4 regions of the Anaerocolumna sp. AGMB13020 genome follow, and region 2 is predicted to be linked to each of the others. Evidence: predicted binding sites of a transcription regulator. Region 2 holds the regulator's gene; each other region holds the start of a gene.

Region 1 (4,452 bases), 2.3 Mb from region 2:
AGATGCCAATGCCTTTGGTGCAGTGTTTTACGGCATCATCAATGCTTAAATACTGCATATGCTTCTGTTTATCAGCTACGATAACATTTACATATCCGGTACTTCTTAAGCAATGATCCATGGTAGATAATAGGCAGTTAACATCCGGCGGAAGATAGATCCGAACAACTTCCGGGCTTTTGTTGGTAACTACATCTAAGAAACCAGGATCCTGGTGGGAGAAGCCGTTATGGTCCTGACGCCAAACTGTTGAAGATAACAGGATGTTCTCAGAAGCGATGGGAGAACGCCATAATATCTCATGTTTGCAGATGTCCAGCCATTTTGCATGCTGATTGAACATGGAATCAATAACATGGGAGAAAGCTTCATAGGTATGGAAGAAGCCATGACGACCGGTCAGGAGATATCCTTCCAGCCAGCCTACCAGTGTATGTTCACTTAACATCTCCATGACTTTACCGTCAACAGTCATCTCGCTGCCGTCTGTGATATCCTCCTCATAATAGTCTGCCATCCAGGACTTTTTGCTGACGTCATAAACGGCAGTAAGCCTGTTGGAGGAAGTCTCATCGGGACCGAACATACGGAAGTTTTCAGGATTGTTGCGGAAGATATCTCTTAACAGCTCACCCAGTGGTTTGGTGTTCTCATACTCGGAACAGCCGGGCTTTTCAACCTTAACGCTGTAATTCTTAAAGTCAGGCATACGAAGGTCTTTTCTTAACAGACCGCCGTTGGTAATAGGATTGGCACTCATTCTGCGGTTTCCTTTGGGAGCCAGCTCCTTTAAGTCGGCAATCAGCTTACCATCTTCATCAAATAATTCTTCCGGATGATAGCTCTTAAGCCAGTCCTCCAGCATTTTAAGATGCTCGGGATTCTCATGGATTCCGGATAAGGGAACCTGATGGGCGCGCCAGAAGCCTTCTACCTTTTGTCCGTCAACCACCTTAGGGCCGGTCCAGCCTTTAGGGGATCTTAAGATGATCATAGGCCATCTGGGTCTGGTTATTTTACCTGTGGTTCTAGCTTCCTTCTGAATAGCCTTGATTTCCAGAATAGCGTTTTCCATCGCCTCTGCCATGGCATTGTGCATAAGAGCAGGATCATCACCCTCAACAAAGTAAGGCTTGTAACCATAGCCTTTGAACAGGCACTCCAGCTCTTCATGGCTGATTCTTGCAAGTAAAGTAGGGTTAGCGATTTTGTAACCATTTAAATGAAGAATAGGAAGTACGGCACCGTCTCTTGCAGGGTTCACAAATTTATTGGAATGCCAGGAGGTAGCCAGTGGTCCGGTTTCTGCTTCTCCGTCACCGACCACGGCAGCAACGATCAGGTCGGGATTGTCAAACGCTGCTCCGTAAGCATGGGAAAGGCTGTAGCCAAGCTCACCGCCTTCATGTATGGAGCCGGGGGTTTCTGGTGTGCAATGGCTTCCGATACCGCCGGGGAAAGAGAATTGTTTAAAGAATTTCTTTAAGCCTTCTTCATCTTCACTCTTATCAGGGTAAACTTCGGAATACCCGCCTTCCAGATAGCCGGGGGCAAGAACGCCGGGAGCACCGTGTCCGGGTCCCGCGATGAAAATCATATTTAAATCATATTTATTAATCAGCCGGTTAAGGTGGACATAGGAAAAAGATAATCCGGGACTGGTTCCCCAGTGACCTAACAGTCTGCTCTTTACATGTTCTGCTTTCAGAGGCTGCTTTAATAAGGGATTATCTTTGAGATAAATCATACCGGCTGCAAGATAATTGCAGGCGCTCCAATAAGCATTTATTTTCTTCAGCTCATTGTCGGTTAAATAGGTTTTGGTTTTCTCCGTCATGTTACTCTCCTTTGTGTTATTTTTTTAACAAACCTGAATACGAGATATACTAGCACATATTTTGAAAATAGGCAAGGTGTTTTGTTAAATTATACTTAAATTAGTTCACTATTAATTAAACTAAAGTGTGAAAATAATTCCGTTTAATCCCATTTTAACCGTTATTTCGCAGTTTTCAGTCTGTCTATCTTCTATTCAACTGTTTGGTATAAATAGTTGTTCTATCTGTATTTTTGGTATTAAATAGTTATATTTTATGGTATTGGCATTTTACATTAAATTATACAGGAAGATAATATGTCCTTATTATATATGCTGAAAATAATGTTAAATGTTGTAAGGAATATTATATTGTTTCATAAGAAAATTATATTAATCCAATTTTATTTATAAAATATTAACACTTTTCAAAAAAGGTATTGTAATTTTCTCCGGTAGATATTATAATCCCTTTATAACGAAGGTGTGCACAAATTTTTTGTGTATGCCTTTTTTTGTATTGTAAATATTGCAGTATAGAATACATAGATTACAGCGTGATAATTGTTTAAATTGACCTTGAATATGAAAATGACAGTACTTTGTTGTTGTTTTACTATCGTAACAGCGCATGAGCGCTAGAGTCTGGCAAGCCAGACTCTTTGTTCTTTCCAAGAAATAAGAATTTTGGACGGATTCCATTCTTTCAAAGTTTTTATCATAAAAATTTCTATAGGAGGAAATTTACATGAAGAAAAGGTTATTAGCAGTCATCATGGCTGTTATCATGGTAGCTGTACTTTTATCCGGATGCGGCACCAAATCAGATTCAACAAGCAGCAACGGGTCTGATTCAGGCAGTGATACACCTGCGGCAACAGAAGCTCCTGATTCATCGGAAGCATCAGGAACAATCAAGATCGGAACCATCTCACCCAACACTGGAAACTTAGCTGCCTATGGTGAAGCCGTAGTAAACGGCATGAAGCTTGCTGCGGAGGAAATCAACGCAGCCGGTGGTGTTCTCGGACAGCAGCTGGAACTGGTATCGCTGGATGATAAAGGTGATTCCACAGAAGGTGCCAATGCTTTTAACAAGCTGGCTGACGATTCTGCGATCAGTGCCGTTATCGGTTCTGTAACAAGTGGTGTAACTACTGGTCTTGCACCTTTGGCAAATGAAGCAAAGATTGTGTTATTAACACCTACAGCAACTGCTGACACAGTAACAGAAGATGATGATTATGTGTTCAGAGCTTGCTTTAAGGATTCCTACCAGGGAAAAATGGCGGCAAAATTTGCTGCAGAAAAATTAGGCGTTAAGAAAGTAGCAGTACTTTATGCTTCCGGTGATGCATATTCTGCAGGTCTTCGTGAAGCCTTCCTTGCAGCAGCGAAAGAATTCGGTCTTGAAGTGGTAGCGGAAGAAAGTTCCTCCTCTGTAGATGATACCGAATATTCTTCTCAGCTGACCAACATCGCAAACAGCGGTGCAGAGTATCTCTTTGCTCCTTACTACTACAGCTCCGTTGGACCTTACATCGTACCTCAGGCAAGAGCAGCGGGCTTTAGCGGCGTAATCATGGGGGCTGACGGTTTCGACGGAACCATCGGAACCATGGTAGATGATAAGAGCCTCTACAACAACTGCTTCTTTACAAATCACTACTCACCGGATGATACAGCAGATGCCGTTCAGAACTTTGTTAAAGCTTACAGCGATAAATTCGGTGCAGAAAGCCTTAATGCACTTGCAGCTTTGGCATATGACTCCGTATATATGCTAAAACAGTCTATCGAAAAGGCTGGATCAGCAGACAGAACAGCAATCCGTGATGCTATGAGCGGAATGAGCTTTTCGGGCGTTACCGGAAGCTTTACCCTCGATGTTAGCGGAACACCGGAGAAGTCAGTTGCTATTATTGAATTCAAAGACGGTGCAGCTGTATGGAATAGTACACTTGGTAACTAATCAGCTGAATAATCAATCACCCTGCGGCTTACCGGATGGTAAGCCGTTTTGGGCTTTCGGAGTATAAGTCTTTTGCCTTTCTAAACGTAAAAATAATTCTTTTCTTTTTGCGCTTAGAAAAGAAAAAACTTAATCATAAGTGATTTACTGTAAAGGAGAATACCGTTATGTCAACGGAAGTCGTCATTTTTATTCAACAGGTTATTAATGGATTAAAAATAGGCAGCGTGTATGCCTTGGTAGCCTTGGGGTATACCATGGTATATGGCATTATCCGGCTGATTAATTTTGCACATGGGGATTTTATTATGGTAGGCAGCTATACCATGCTGTATTCCATACCGCTGATGGTAGCACTTGGAATGCCTGCCTGGATGGCTGTCATTCTGGCTGTGGCAGTCTGCGGTCTGGTGGGGGTTACTGTAGAGAAGGTAGCATATAAACCCGTACGTAAAAAAGGAAATAACATGTCAGCCCTGATTACGGCCATTGCTATGAGCTTATTCTTGGAGAACTTTGCGCAAACAATCTTTGGTGCGGCACCAAAGCCTATCGGAACAATATTTTCAATTCCGGATTTAAAATTTGATACCATTAAATTTAACGGAAACACCATACTTACCATTACTCTTGGCATTACGGTTATGATTCTGTTACAGCTCTT
Region 2 (4,452 bases):
CACCACATATATTGCTGCTTTGTACCCTTTACAGGTTAGAATCCTGGCAGCCGCAATTCCATCAGCTCCATTATTCCCTGTACCGCATAAAGCAAGTATTTTCAATTTTGTATCTTTCTCACAGCTTGAAGTTATGATATGTTCATCAATTACTTCTGCTACCTTTAAGGCAGCACGCTCCATCAAAACAATAGCAGGTATCCCCATTTCTTCCGTGGTTTTCCTGTCAACTTCCTGCATCTCATTACGCTTGACCAGATATTTCATATAAACCTCTTTTATAAACTTGACTTTCTGAATACCTATCTACGTATTTTCTGAATACTACGAATTAATGCTTTCTCCAACAGCAAAAGCACTGGCGAACTCCTTTGTGTTTGTGATAGTTACCAGTATCCTTTGACATGCAATTTTATCGGCAGCCTCTTTGGCTCCTTTCAATAAATTCACAAAAGGTTTCCCGTATTCATCCCGCAATACTTCTATATCTGAAGGATGAATTCCTCGAAAACCCAGACCCAGCATTTTTACAACTGCTTCTTTTACAGCAAAATTTCCGGCAAGCTTTCTTCTGTCTGTCTGAGCAAGTTCTAACTCTTTTGGAGTAAAGATTCTCCTGCAGAAATGTTCCCGCTCACAGGCTTTCATGACTCTTTCGATTTCAATTAAATCTGTACCGATACCAACAATCATGCTATTTATTCCTTTTTATCTCTTCATCCAGTTCCTGCAATAGTTCCGGTCCCAGCAGATCATGCATGTAATTATAGATATCTGCATTTTTCATTTCCATATCCTGTTTCTCTAGGATTTTTATTTTCAGCTGTTCTCGGATGTTTTGAATCCACTTATTAATCTCATTGATTTTCTCTGTGTTCTCACTGAGCCGTCTATAGCAGATTTGTGAACTTTCTATTATTAAAGCTTCGTTAGCCGCCTTAATTTGATAAGGCAGATCAACCAGTTCATTCTCTGAGTCTTTTACTTTATCGCCAATTTCCCTTATCAGTCTCTGGTTCTGATCAAGTTTCTTTTCTTTGGCTTTTCCCAGCTTTGTGTCATTGACATCCATGTGAGTGATAATCTCACCCATCAGTTGATTCTTTATCTTCTTGTAATCCTTTAAATCATTGGTAAGTTTGCCTTGCTGTTTCATCAGCTCATCCAGTTTATTTTCCATTGCTTTGATGTGAACAGGTTTATCATAATCCGGAAACAGCTGATGCCAGCGTTCATCCAATACTACTATTGGTATTTTCTTACCCTTAAAGATTTTTTCAAAGTTTATGTCTTCCTTTTTTCTCATGTATACTTATACCCCATTTCTGGTGCAAGCTTTCGCTTTGGTGTCCTTTTTAATTATTATCGGATGAAATGTCTTCTTCCGTAATACCTTGGGACTCTTCCAAATCTTTTAGGGTATAGGATAATCTCATAAGACTTTCTAACAGATGTACATTCTCTACAATGACATCGGAGGGGAGATTTAAATCTACTGGCGCAAAATTCCAAATGGCTTTAATACCTAAGGCCACTATTTCTTTAGCAGTCTGTGGTGCCTTTATCTTTGGTATGGTCAGTGCGGCTATATGAACCTTGTTGCTCTTCACAAATTCTTCCAGTTCATCCATCATCTGTATCTGAGTTCCCCTGATTGATATTCCTTCCAATCGCGGGTTAACATCAAAGATACCCTTAATCATAAATCCTCTTCTTTCAAAATCACCATAGTTTGCCAATGCCTGTCCCAAATTACCCGCTCCTATGATGATTACATTGTACTTTCTGTCAAGTCCTAATATTTTTCCAATCTCAGTAAACAGATATTCAACATTATATCCGTACCCCTGCTGTCCGAACCCACCAAAATTGTTCAAATCCTGCCTTATCTGGGAGGCAGTAACCTTCATCCTCTCGCTTAACTCCTTAGATGAAATACGTACCACGTCATTTTCCAGCAGTTCTCCCAAGTAACGATAATATCTGGGTAAGCGCTGTATTACGGCTAATGAAATTTCTTTCTCTTGCACTTCTGACCCTCCTTTATTTTTTATAACTGAAAGCAGGTAATTCAATATTGCAAATTAAAACTGATATATGCATATATTCATTAACCTGCTTTTGATTTTCTTATGTTTAAAGGAATGTTTTAAGTAAACTGTTTTTACTCTTCCTGTGTAAAAATACGGTATTCAGGTATTTCTACAGAAAGGATCCTACAAATTCTTCATTTAACTTAATTTACTCCTGAATATAGCTTTCTAATAAGATATTATATGTGAATGATATTTATTTGTCAAATGCTGATTCCTATATGAATTTTCCAATAATTCCCTCGGTTTATCTGCCGGCGCGTATATTTAAAACCGTTCTGTGCTCCAGCGATATATTCTCAAAATAACGTTCTCCGCCTTCTCCAATTGGTGCTTGTGCCACCAAACCAACTTTGATTGTCTGACTGGCGGGCAGAATAAAATAACGCATCATATCATATTTTATACCATCCAAAGAATAGTGAAAGGCAAAGGCATCTCCTACCCTGGCTGCCTGAAGCCAAACCTCATTTCCTTCTATATTACAGCCGTTTGCATCATCAGACAAGGGATTTGTTACAACACTGACAACTGCATTGGTGTCAAAATCCGTCTTCTCAAAGCAGGCCTTAGCCCAGATGCTGTCATTCTCCATTAACATTATCGTTGCTGCATCAAAGGTATCCAAAAAAGCATGAGATACCTTGGCTCTAAATACAAAATCCCCAAAAATTTCTGTATAATAAAATGGCGCATTATCACGTACAAATACTCCTGTCCCACGGAAGAAATCACTCTGCCCGGGTGCTTTTATCACAATTCCTTCTTTTGTATATCGAATACTGCTTTCATTTAACCATTTAAAATCTTTGAAAAATTTCTTACTCATGTGTAAACCCCTTTCCTAATTGGCTTATAATAGTATCTGCGCTGTAAATTACAACCTTCCCGCAGTCTGTAACAGGCACTTTTTCTACATGATATCATTGATACAGGCACTTTTTCAAGTTATTTATCTCACTTAATAACGGAAGTAAATCTTTAACAAAAACTTTGTACATAATCCGAGTTTCTTCTTGAGACCTCCATCAAAACAACAGATCAGCCATAATCTCTCTCTTATATGTCATCCTCTTTGGTTTACCTTAGCTGGGACATGTCAATTACTTGACTTTTTACAGTCATTCCTTTATGATTCTAAATAGAAATCCAAAGAGAAAGGTAATTTGAAATGATTTTAGCATGCAGAAATATTTCTAAAAGCTTTGGAACAGACCAGATTCTTAGCAATGTTTCTTTCCATGTAAACGAAAGGGAAAAAGCCGCTGTTATCGGTATTAACGGCGCAGGAAAATCCACCCTTTTTAAGATTATTATGGGAGAACTGGCACCGGACGACGGAGAGATTATATTTGCAAAGGGTTGCAGTGTTGGTTATCTTGCACAGCATCAGGGACTCTCCTCTGAAAATTCCATTTATGATGAAATATTAACCGTCAAACAGGATGTTATTGATATAGAAACCAAGGTTCGCCAGCTGGAGGAATCCATGAAGGAGGCATCCGGAACCGAACTGGAGCAGATGCTTTCTGCCTATACAAGATTAAATCACGAATTTGAATTGAAAAATGGCTATGCTTATAAAAGTGAAGTTATTGGCATTTTAAAAGGACTGGGTTTTACTGAAGAAGAATTCTCAAAACCTGTCACTACATTATCAGGCGGTCAGAAGACACGTGTTGCTCTTGGTAAACTACTCCTAAGCAAACCCGAGTTAATCCTTCTGGATGAGCCTACCAATCATCTTGATATGGAGTCTATTGCCTGGCTTGAAAACTTTCTGGTTAATTATCAGGGTTCTGTTGTTGTAATAGCCCATGATCGTTATTTTCTTGATAAAGTTGTAACAAAGGTCGTAGAGTTGGAACAGGGTAAAGCCGTCTCTTATGATGGTAATTACACAGCTTATGCCGATAAAAAAGCCATGCTGCGGGATGCAATGTTAAAACATTATCTCAATCAGCAAAGAGAAATCAAACATCAGGAAGAGGTAATAGCCAAACTTCGTTCCTTTAACCGTGAGAAATCCATTCGCAGGGCTGAAAGCCGTGAAAAGATGTTAGATAAAGTAGACCGCCTGGATAAGCCGGTTACTTATGAGCCCCAGATGCACATTAACCTAGAGCCTTCGGTAATCAGCGGTAATGATGTGCTGCGAGTTGAAGGACTTGCTAAATCCTTTGGCAGCTTAAAGCTATTTGATAATCTGAATTTTGAAATAAAAAGAAGTGAAAAGGTCTCTATTATCGGAAATAACGGAACGGGTAAGACCACTTTATTGAAAATCATCAATGAGATAATACCTGCGGACTCCGGAAAGGTAACCTTAGGTTCCAAAGTAAAAATCGGATATTATGAC
Region 3 (4,452 bases), 1.5 Mb from region 2:
CGGATTGCTGAAGGATCTTGAAGCCAGGGGGATTGAATGGCTGAATATATTTGCAGTTGATAATGTGCTGCAAAAGATCACAGACCCTCTGTTCTTAGGAGCGACTATATGCTCCGGGAAAACAAGCGGAGCTAAGGTGGTCAGAAAGGCAGAACCTGGTGAACGAATAGGTGTATTGTGTACGGAAGATGGTAAGCCATCTATTGTGGAATATTATGAAATGACGGAAGTTATGCGGCAGGAGAGAACGCCCTCTGGTGAGTTAAGCTATTCGCTTGGTGTTACCTTAAATTATCTGTTCAAACTGGATAAGCTGAAGGAAATTTTAAGCAAAGATCTACCGATACATGTGGCAGAGAAGAAAATACCTTATCTGAATCAGGAAGGGGAATATATTCAGCCGGATAAACCCAATGGATATAAATTTGAAGAGCTGGCATTGGATATGATACCTTTATTTGAGGAGTGTCTTCCTTTTGAAGTAATCCGAGAAGAGGAATTTGCTCCGGTAAAGAATGCTTCTGGGGTTGATTCCCCTGAAACTGCCAGAGAACTTCTTAAGAGAAACCATATTAAACTGTAACGAGGTTATCCATAAAGAAATAACTAATCACATATACGACAAGGCGAATAGTATAAAACATAATATAAAGAATAAATCAACATATATGGCTCCAAATTAACTGAAAACAGTTGCTTACTGACTTTCAATGGGGTAATATTACAGTAGTATTAAATATATATTCTGTTTGTATCATACAAGATGTTAGACTGCTTCTGCAGACTCTGCAGAGGACATGAATAAAAAGGAGGCTATTATATGAGACGAAGGCATGTTATGAATGCGTAGCATCAGCTATTGCATTTTTAGAGAATAAATATGTTATAGCTGCTGCTAATCCTAAGATTAATATTATTAGGAGGGCGCAATGGGCTATAGGAAAGCAGAACAGATTCTGCCGAATGAAATTATTGAATTGATTCAGAATTACGTGGATGGAGAATGTATCTATATTCCCAGAAAAGAAAATAACCGACGGGACTGGGGAGAGAATACCAGTATCAGAGAAGAATTGAATGAACGAAATCATAACATCTATCTTGACTATAAAAACGGAATGAAAGGGACAGAAATTGCCGACAAGTATTTTTTGTCCATTAAGAGTATACAACGTATCATAGGTAAAATGAAATAAGAAACAGGTGCAGCTACAGATTTTTTGTTGCTGCACTTGTTTTTTTATAAAAAACTATGAGGTGGCATAAACCTTCCACAAATGATATGCTGTGAACAAAAAAGGAGGGGTGTTGTATGCTATCACCGCATCATAAAACATGGCTTATTCGTTTACCAAAGGCTATGTAAGTTTAATAATCAATTTAATAAAAATTAAATAATATTTTATCTTAAATAGCCTTTGCAAATCAGCTTAGAAGGAGATGCAAATGAGCTATTATATGATACTGCCGAAGGAAGCTTACCATATTCTTAGAAACTGTCCCAAATGCGGCTGCGGGTCGCGTTTTATCAGTACCAATAATTTCAGAGTAAATGCCAATGGAAACCGGATAGACGTCTGGTTAATCTATCAATGTGAAAAATGCAGGCATACTTATAACCTTACCATTTATGAGAGGATGAAGCCATCATTTTTAGCAGGAGAAGAATACAAAGCTTTTTTAGAGAATGATAAGGAATATGCGTTAAAGTATGGAATGAATAAAGGGATTTTTGAGGCTAACAGAGCACATATCGATATTTCTAATATAACCTATCGTTTAAAAAAGCTTAAGGAAGAAGCGGAGGGAGTAGTAGTAATTCAAAATCCCTATGGTCTTAAGCTCAGAACGGACAGAGTGGTGGCAGAGCTATTAGAAATCAGCAGGAGTGCTGCCAAAGAGCTGTTAAAGAAGGAAGAGACCAATAGTCAAAGCTATTTGGGTGAAGAAACCATTCTGCACATCACGGTTAGAGCAGATAGCAGATAATCGGTAATGCCGGCAGCAGGTATAACAAATAAAACCCCGAAAGAGGAAAGTTCATAAAGGAGCTTTCTCTTTTGGGGTTGTTTTGATATAGCAGTACTTCGATAAAAAGGTGGCGCTTCGCTTAACTATAACAAACCTGTTTACAGTTTACACGGGTTTAATCATAATAAATGGGCCTGCTTCCATTTATGGTATTGTCAAGGGAATGATTAATAAAGGCAATTGCATCCTCCCAGTTTCCCTGCTCTAACTGTGTCCATAAAGAAAAGGTGTTACGGTAGAGAGCCTCTATTCCGTAAAGGGTACAAAACCGTTCCCATAAAGTTAATACTGGTACTTTAAAAGACTGAAAGATCAACGGCAGCAAAGTATTACCGGATACCAGTGCAAGGTCGTGATGAAAACCAAAGGCTGCCAGGGCTGCCGTTTCATGAGAAGTGGCATTATGTATTTCATTAAGCCTGTTTTGAAGCAACACAGCATCTTTCTCGGTAAAATGTGTTCTGCAAAGCTGAACGGCAAGTACTCCAAGCGCAGCACGAACCTCTAAGATGGAGCGAATCTCCTCATCACGAAAGCGCCCTCCATTGTAGTTCATAATGGAAATCAGTGTATCCAGAGTACCATTCTGACGGTAATCAGCGACAAAGGTTCCTACCCTGGGCCTGATAATCAGAAATCCCTTCTTCTCAAGTTCTGTAATTCCACCATTCACTACTGCCCGGCTTACCTGCATGGCTTCTGCAAGCTGACGCTCTGGTGGCAGCTTTTCTCCTATCTTTAATTTACCCGATAAAATCATATGCTCTAACTGTGTAATAAAGAGTTCCTTTAAGGAGGGAGAACATAATTTTGTGAATTCCATAACAAATAACCTCCTGTGCTATTGGTATGACCAGATACCAGAGCGCTTTTTAAAGTAATTATATTGTATAAAATGATAAAAATCAATAGAAATAATATATAAATATATTGAATAAATACAATAAAAGTTGACTTATTTACAAGATAATGTTAAAGTTATAACAAAGTATAGACGCTGAGATGCTCTGGTATGACCACAGGGAATGGCGGAGGGAGGAATCATATGGAGAATTTCAGAATTCTCGAAATCAAAGAAAGTGTTTTTGCAGATAATGACAGGCAGGCAGTGAAGCTAAGAAAAGAATTAAAGGAAAAAGGTAAGTTCTTATTAAACCTTATGTCCTCACCGGGTTCTGGTAAGACTACGACTCTGACAAGAACCATAGAGGCACTAAAGGATGAAATGAAGATTGGAATAATGGAAGCTGATATTGACTCAGATGTGGATGCCAGAAGAATATCGGAGACAGGAACCAAAGTTATTCAGCTGCATACCGGTGGCATGTGTCATTTGGATGCTTCTATGACAAGGCAGGGACTGGAAGGTTTAGGAATAGAGGAGATAGATCTTGCTATTCTGGAAAATGTGGGAAATCTGGTTTGCCCTGCGGAATTTGATACAGGTGCTTCTAAGAATGCTATGATATTAAGCGTTCCGGAAGGAGATGATAAACCTCTCAAATATCCGCTGATGTTTTCCATATGTCAGGTACTGCTGATTAATAAAATAGACATGCTGGAGCATTTTAATTTCGATCTGGAAGCCTGTAAGGAACGTGTAAGAAAGATAAATCCTGAGATTACAATTATCCCTATTTCTGCCAGAACAGGAGAGGGTATTACGGAATGGACAGAATGGCTGCGAAAAGAAGTAAATCAGTGGAATAGCGGTAAATCAGTGGAATAGCGGTAAATCAGTGGAATAACGGTAAGTCAGTGGAATAGCAGTAAGTAAGTGAAATGGTTATTAGCATAGGCAGCAGGAGAAAAAATAAGCTTCTGCATACATAGCCCTGAAACGATATAGAAGGATAAAGATAAAGAGCTAAGCGAAGAAAAACAAAGTATATTAGCTAAACGAAGAAAAACACAAAAGAAATGACCAGGGGAAATAAACGGGAAAGGAGAGGGTTATACGAATCATAAGGGGATAATAAGGGGATGAGATTATCAAATATGATTCACAAAAGAAAGGGTATACATAAAATGGTCAGAACGATGGTAAATGAGAAGGTATTAGACCTGGCAAATCATATCAGCCGTAAAAAAAGAGGCTCCAAAAACGAAATCAAAGCAACAGACCCGGAATATCTGATATTGGAACCAGTTGTAACAGAGGAGATGGCAGAAGCTGCCCTTTGTATGGAAATAAGAAAAAAAGTAACTGCAAAGGAACTATCTGTATTATGCAATAAAACCGAGGAAAAAACAAAGGAACTGCTCCTGGAACTTGCCGATGCAGGTGTCTGTTTCGTAAATGAAATAAAGGGAGAGGACTATTTCTGGTATGATACCTGGGTTCCCGGCATTATGGAAATGATGGTAAATAATAAGAAGAATGTCGCTAAATATCCTCAGATAGCAGAAGCCTTTGAAGCC
Region 4 (4,452 bases), 2.5 Mb from region 2:
AGGAAGAGGTCATGGCGTTGGAACCAGATCTGATCATTACATACAGTAAAGAGGACTATGATACCTTTAGCCAAGTTGCCCCGGTGCTTGTAATTGAGGAAAGTACTCTATCTCCAGAACGTACAAGAATCATCGGTGAAGCCACCGGAACTCTTGAAACAGCAGAAAAAACAATTACTACGTTTGAAACAAAGCTAAAGAATGCCAAAGAAATATTTAAAAAAGAGGCATTTAACGGAAAAACCTTCAGCATTCTGGAGGATTGGGGTTCTTCCGGCGAGTGGGCCGGGCTTTCTTATGAAACCGGGTCAAGAGGCGGGACACTTTTATACACATACCTTGAACAGCAATATCCGGATAAGCTGCGAGAATTGATTGAGACCACCGGCAACGGAAGAGGAACCATCAGCTATGAGGTCGCTCATGAATATTTCGGCGATTACATTATCTGGTGCCGCCAGGAAGGTATTGAATCGGAATATGCACAGTCTGATATCTGGAAGAGCATACCTGCCGTTGCAGAAGGTCATGTATTGGAGATTCCCGGTGAATACCAAGGTTTATTCTATTATGATGATGTTCTGAGTCTCGATGCACAGCTGGATTATTTAGTGGAAGCGCTTAATACATTGGTGGATTAAATGAAAGGGAGCAGTATACAATTGAAATATTGTATGCTGCTCCTTATGCCGTAAACTATGGGGGTTAAAGCTGGTAGCAGTTTCTCTGTCATCCCCTTTTATCTCAGGCTCCACACAATTGGATTTTATATTCATGCCTCGTAGTTGAAAGAGTTACCGGGACAGAAGTGATTTTAGATTGTATACTGCTCATAACGAGACTCTGCAGTAAAATAAATAAGCTTTGTTAACTATCAGGAATTCTTTATTTCCTGATATAATAGTATTAATTGGCTGGAACTATTTACCTTCATTTTGGAATAAATACTTTCTTTGTGACGTTTCACGGTATTCAAGCTTATTTTCAACAAATCAGCTATTTCTATGAGCTTATAACCTTGACATAATAAACTTGTTACTTCGCATTCCCGTTTCGTAAGTTCTCTTTCTTTGAGATATGCAACCCAGGAAGTTCTGCTGTTGCCGGCAGAAAGATTCAAAAAGATTGCATAGCGGGTCACAAAACTGTCTGTTATATGCTCTTTTGCAATAATATTCTCCAGAAACACCTCGACTCCCTCTGCCAAGCGCAGACAGAATCTGTGTGTGGTACCCTCCTGGAAAACAGGAAGGATGTAGTCCTTTAAGAGTAAACCTGCCCCATCCTCATTGGAAGGCAGACCAATCTGATCTAAGATATGAAGAGCCTCCTGGTTGATCTCCTGTATAGAAAAATTACCATCACATAATATCATTCCAATGGGGTGACGAGCAAATATCCTGCTAAAGAAGTTCAGATTATTTTGCATAGAGAGATAATTCAGATGTAATCGTATAGCTTTCTCCATGATAATTCCTATTTCTTCGAGAAGGAGCTGCTCCCGTAGGGTAAATCCGGGGGTACTTTTTCCATGATATACGGCAACAGCGCCTAAAGGTTTACCTCTTTCATCTCTGAGCAGTACCAGAGCCTCATAATAGAATCCATTAAAGTATAAACATTGACTGTACAAAGAGGATGTTTCATATTCAACATAGGAGGTAAAATCTTCTATGGTATAAACAGACTTCTGTTTTGTTTCCTTTAAATTAGCAGGGGCAAAAAAATCATTTTTGTAACAGTCCCGTTCGTAGGATTCAATCGAAATTGGTGTAAAGTTCACATAGATAAGATGTTTATAATAGCCTTTGCCATCTACCAGAGGAAAGGCAGCACCATCAAAAGGAAAGTAATGGAGCAGATCATCCATTGCGGTCTTGCGGAAATTCATATCGTAGGGATTTAGGCCTTCCGAGAAAGAAAGCAGCCGTCTATAATCTTCTTGTGTTAATGTATTAATCTCAGTCATAATAACTCCAAATAGTTGTACAGGTAATATTGTTGCGTTCCTCAAGTTATGATTTAAAAAAACGCTTCTCGTGTACCTCTAAAGTCATTGTACCCTTCGGGCAGTTCTTTAAGGAGCATAGCAGGTTGACTTTTAAGAAGGCACCGCCCAATCCTTAAAGCTTACCTTGCTTTAAAATTGGAATATTACCCCGTGCTGGTATTTTTCGGATACTCTTTAGGGCATTTACCCTAGAAGAATAGGGGGTGCGGGTAATTGTTACTTTATTATATAGGTGCTATTATTAGATTGTCAAGATAATAACAAAGTATCAATAATATACCAGACGAGAATAAAGGTTGTATAAACACAGGAAAAGGAAGGGACATCATGGCTGTATTAAAATTATTAAGAGCACCATTAAAATACTTACAGGGAAAAGGTGCACTGTTGCATTTTTATCAGGAAACAAAGGAGTTAGGAACCTCTTATTTATTTGTCTGCAGTAACAGCGGTTATAAGAACTGTTCTGATAAAATAAAGAAAAGTTTTGAAGGAAGTAATTGTGAGCTTCATTTTGAAATATTCAAAGGTATAAGTTCTGTTGGTGAAATTAACAGGATGAGAGAAATTGTTCAGGCTAAACAGATCCAGGTAGTGGTTGGTATTGGCGGTGGATCGGCGATTGATACTGCCAAAGCCACTGCCCATTATGAAAAACTTCCGGTTGTAATCGTACCCACCGTTGTAGCCACAGATGCACCATGCACGGGGTTATCTGTTATCTATAAGGATGATGGAGCTTTTGACAGTTATCTTTTCTACCCTAGGAATCCGGAAGCTGTAATTGTGGACAGTGAGATTATTGCCAATGCACCGGTCAAATTCCTGATTGCTGGTATGGGAGATGCCTTAGGAACTTATTTTGAGGCCAGAGCATGTGTCAGAACAGATTCCCCCAGTCTTGAAAATGGAGGTATTGCCCTTTCCGCAATGGCTTTGTGTGAATTGTGTTATAAGACTCTTTTAAAAAATGGGTACCAGGCAAAGCTTGCTTGTGAAAATCATTTGGTAACACCTGCCCTGGAAGCAATTATTGAAGCGAATACTTATCTAAGTGGTGTTGGAGCTGATAATGGTGGACTGGCAACAGCACACTCCGTATACAACGGTTTTACTGCCCTTCCTGAATGTGAAGAAACAATGCATGGCTCTGTAGTGGCCTATGGAACTATAACGCAGCTTCTGTTAGAGAGTGCTCCCTTAGAGGAAATCAGGGAAGTAATGGACTTCTGTCATAAGGTTGGATTGCCGGTTACCCTTAAGGAGTTAGGGGTAACAGAAGTGACAAGAGTAAGGATAGCGGCTGAAAAAGCCTGTATACCAGGTGAGACCATACATAATATGGCGGGAGATGTAACTGCCGATCAGCTCTACGATGCACTTCTGGCAGCGGATTTATTAGGACAGGAATATTTCAGATAAGATATTAATTATTAGTAGTATTATTTATTTCATGAATAATAGATTTAGGAGCTGTTGCAGAATAATGTAATGTTGTAAGAAAACCTTTTGGCTTTCCTGTGAGGAACTGATGAAAGACACTGACCATTTCGTGTGCTGGAAGCAAAGAATTTATGTGCGAAAACAGTGCAGATTGGGAAGGTGTTTGAATCCGGTGTATGGGAAAGTCAAGAAATTTTTTTGCAGCAACAGGAATCAAAAATGCAACCGCTCCTTTCTATTGTTTTCTTCTGCTTTTCTCGTAAATAGTTTGATAGTATCCAATTTAATTCTCCCTTCTCTTGCTTTGAATTCTTATTATATCCTGATTATCTTAAAAACAGTTTCATCCTGCCATAACACTGGAAACAGCGCACTTAATTGTCTTGCAGTCGAAGGATTCAAATAGCGTTTTCTTAAGGTGTTTTTGCAGGTGACTGTAGAAATGTGCTTATAAATCAGGTAAAACAGCATATTTCTTTAAGAAAATATTAATATTCCAATATTTCTAAAATTTCCTTTGAAAAAAACTATAAATATGTATATAATAAAAAAGAGTGTGTTTAATTGACAGGTTTATGGAAAAAATCGAAATGTCAAGTGTATATCAGTATTTTGATAGCTTCCTGAAAAGTCGGCAATAATAGAAATAACAAAGAATAATTCAGCAGTTTTAATCGTGCTTATCATAAATTGGATACAAGCATTTTTTGTTTTTAACAAAGTAAATTGACAGTATAAGATAGATGCAGAACCGGCGGCGGTCTGAGGTTTGGCAGCAGCCAAAGAATAACCTTGAGAATCTGAAAGGAGATTAGATATGTTAGGTAGTGACATAGGGATTGATTTAGGAACAGCAAGTGTACTGGTTTATTTAAAGGGAAAAGGGGTTGTGCTGAAAGAGCCCTCTGTAGTTGCCTTTGACAGAGATACAAATAAAATCAGAGCCATAGGTGAAGAAGCAAGATTAATGCTTGGAAGAACGCCTGGTAATATCGTAG

The links. Region 2 encodes Rex, which represses fermentation and respiration genes when NADH is low (regulators of the CRP and FNR family bind a similar motif). Its sites were predicted from a motif close to ATTGTTAANTANTTAACAAT; they were not measured.
Region 1: a site for Rex is predicted at 1,850-1,869, ahead of R2R35_RS11370 (phosphoketolase family protein). Genes of this name have one in related genera too.
Region 3: a site for Rex is predicted at 3,000-3,019, ahead of hypB (hydrogenase nickel incorporation protein HypB). Genes of this name have one in related genera too.
Region 4: a site for Rex is predicted at 2,257-2,276, ahead of R2R35_RS10495 (glycerol dehydrogenase). Genes of this name have one in related genera too.

Annotation. Positions count from the first base shown of each region.
Region 1 covers NZ_CP136910.1:2,812,999-2,817,450, reverse strand. The annotation lists gene R2R35_RS11370 (phosphoketolase family protein) at 1-1,837, opposite strand, end outside; gene R2R35_RS11365 (ABC transporter substrate-binding protein) at 2,565-3,788, shown strand; gene R2R35_RS11360 (branched-chain amino acid ABC transporter permease) at 3,956-4,452, shown strand, end outside.
Region 2 covers NZ_CP136910.1:5,087,619-5,092,070, reverse strand. The annotation lists gene R2R35_RS21440 (NAD(P)H-hydrate dehydratase) at 1-267, opposite strand, end outside; gene acpS (holo-ACP synthase) at 325-693, opposite strand; gene R2R35_RS21430 (hypothetical protein) at 695-1,306, opposite strand; gene R2R35_RS21425 (redox-sensing transcriptional repressor Rex) at 1,356-2,030, opposite strand; gene R2R35_RS21420 (DUF1349 domain-containing protein) at 2,341-2,922, opposite strand; gene R2R35_RS21415 (ABC-F family ATP-binding cassette domain-containing protein) at 3,265-4,452, shown strand, end outside.
Region 3 covers NZ_CP136910.1:3,566,590-3,571,041, forward strand. The annotation lists gene R2R35_RS14830 (UDPGP type 1 family protein) at 1-583, shown strand, start outside; gene R2R35_RS14835 (CD3324 family protein) at 930-1,196, shown strand; gene R2R35_RS14840 (DUF1062 domain-containing protein) at 1,447-1,989, shown strand; gene R2R35_RS14845 (FadR/GntR family transcriptional regulator) at 2,147-2,854, opposite strand; gene hypB (hydrogenase nickel incorporation protein HypB) at 3,077-3,760, shown strand; gene R2R35_RS14855 (FAD-dependent oxidoreductase) at 4,015-4,452, shown strand, end outside.
Region 4 covers NZ_CP136910.1:2,614,159-2,618,610, reverse strand. The annotation lists gene R2R35_RS10505 (ABC transporter substrate-binding protein) at 1-641, shown strand, start outside; gene R2R35_RS10500 (helix-turn-helix transcriptional regulator) at 875-1,969, opposite strand; gene R2R35_RS10495 (glycerol dehydrogenase) at 2,339-3,433, shown strand; gene R2R35_RS10490 (rod shape-determining protein) at 4,272-4,452, shown strand, end outside.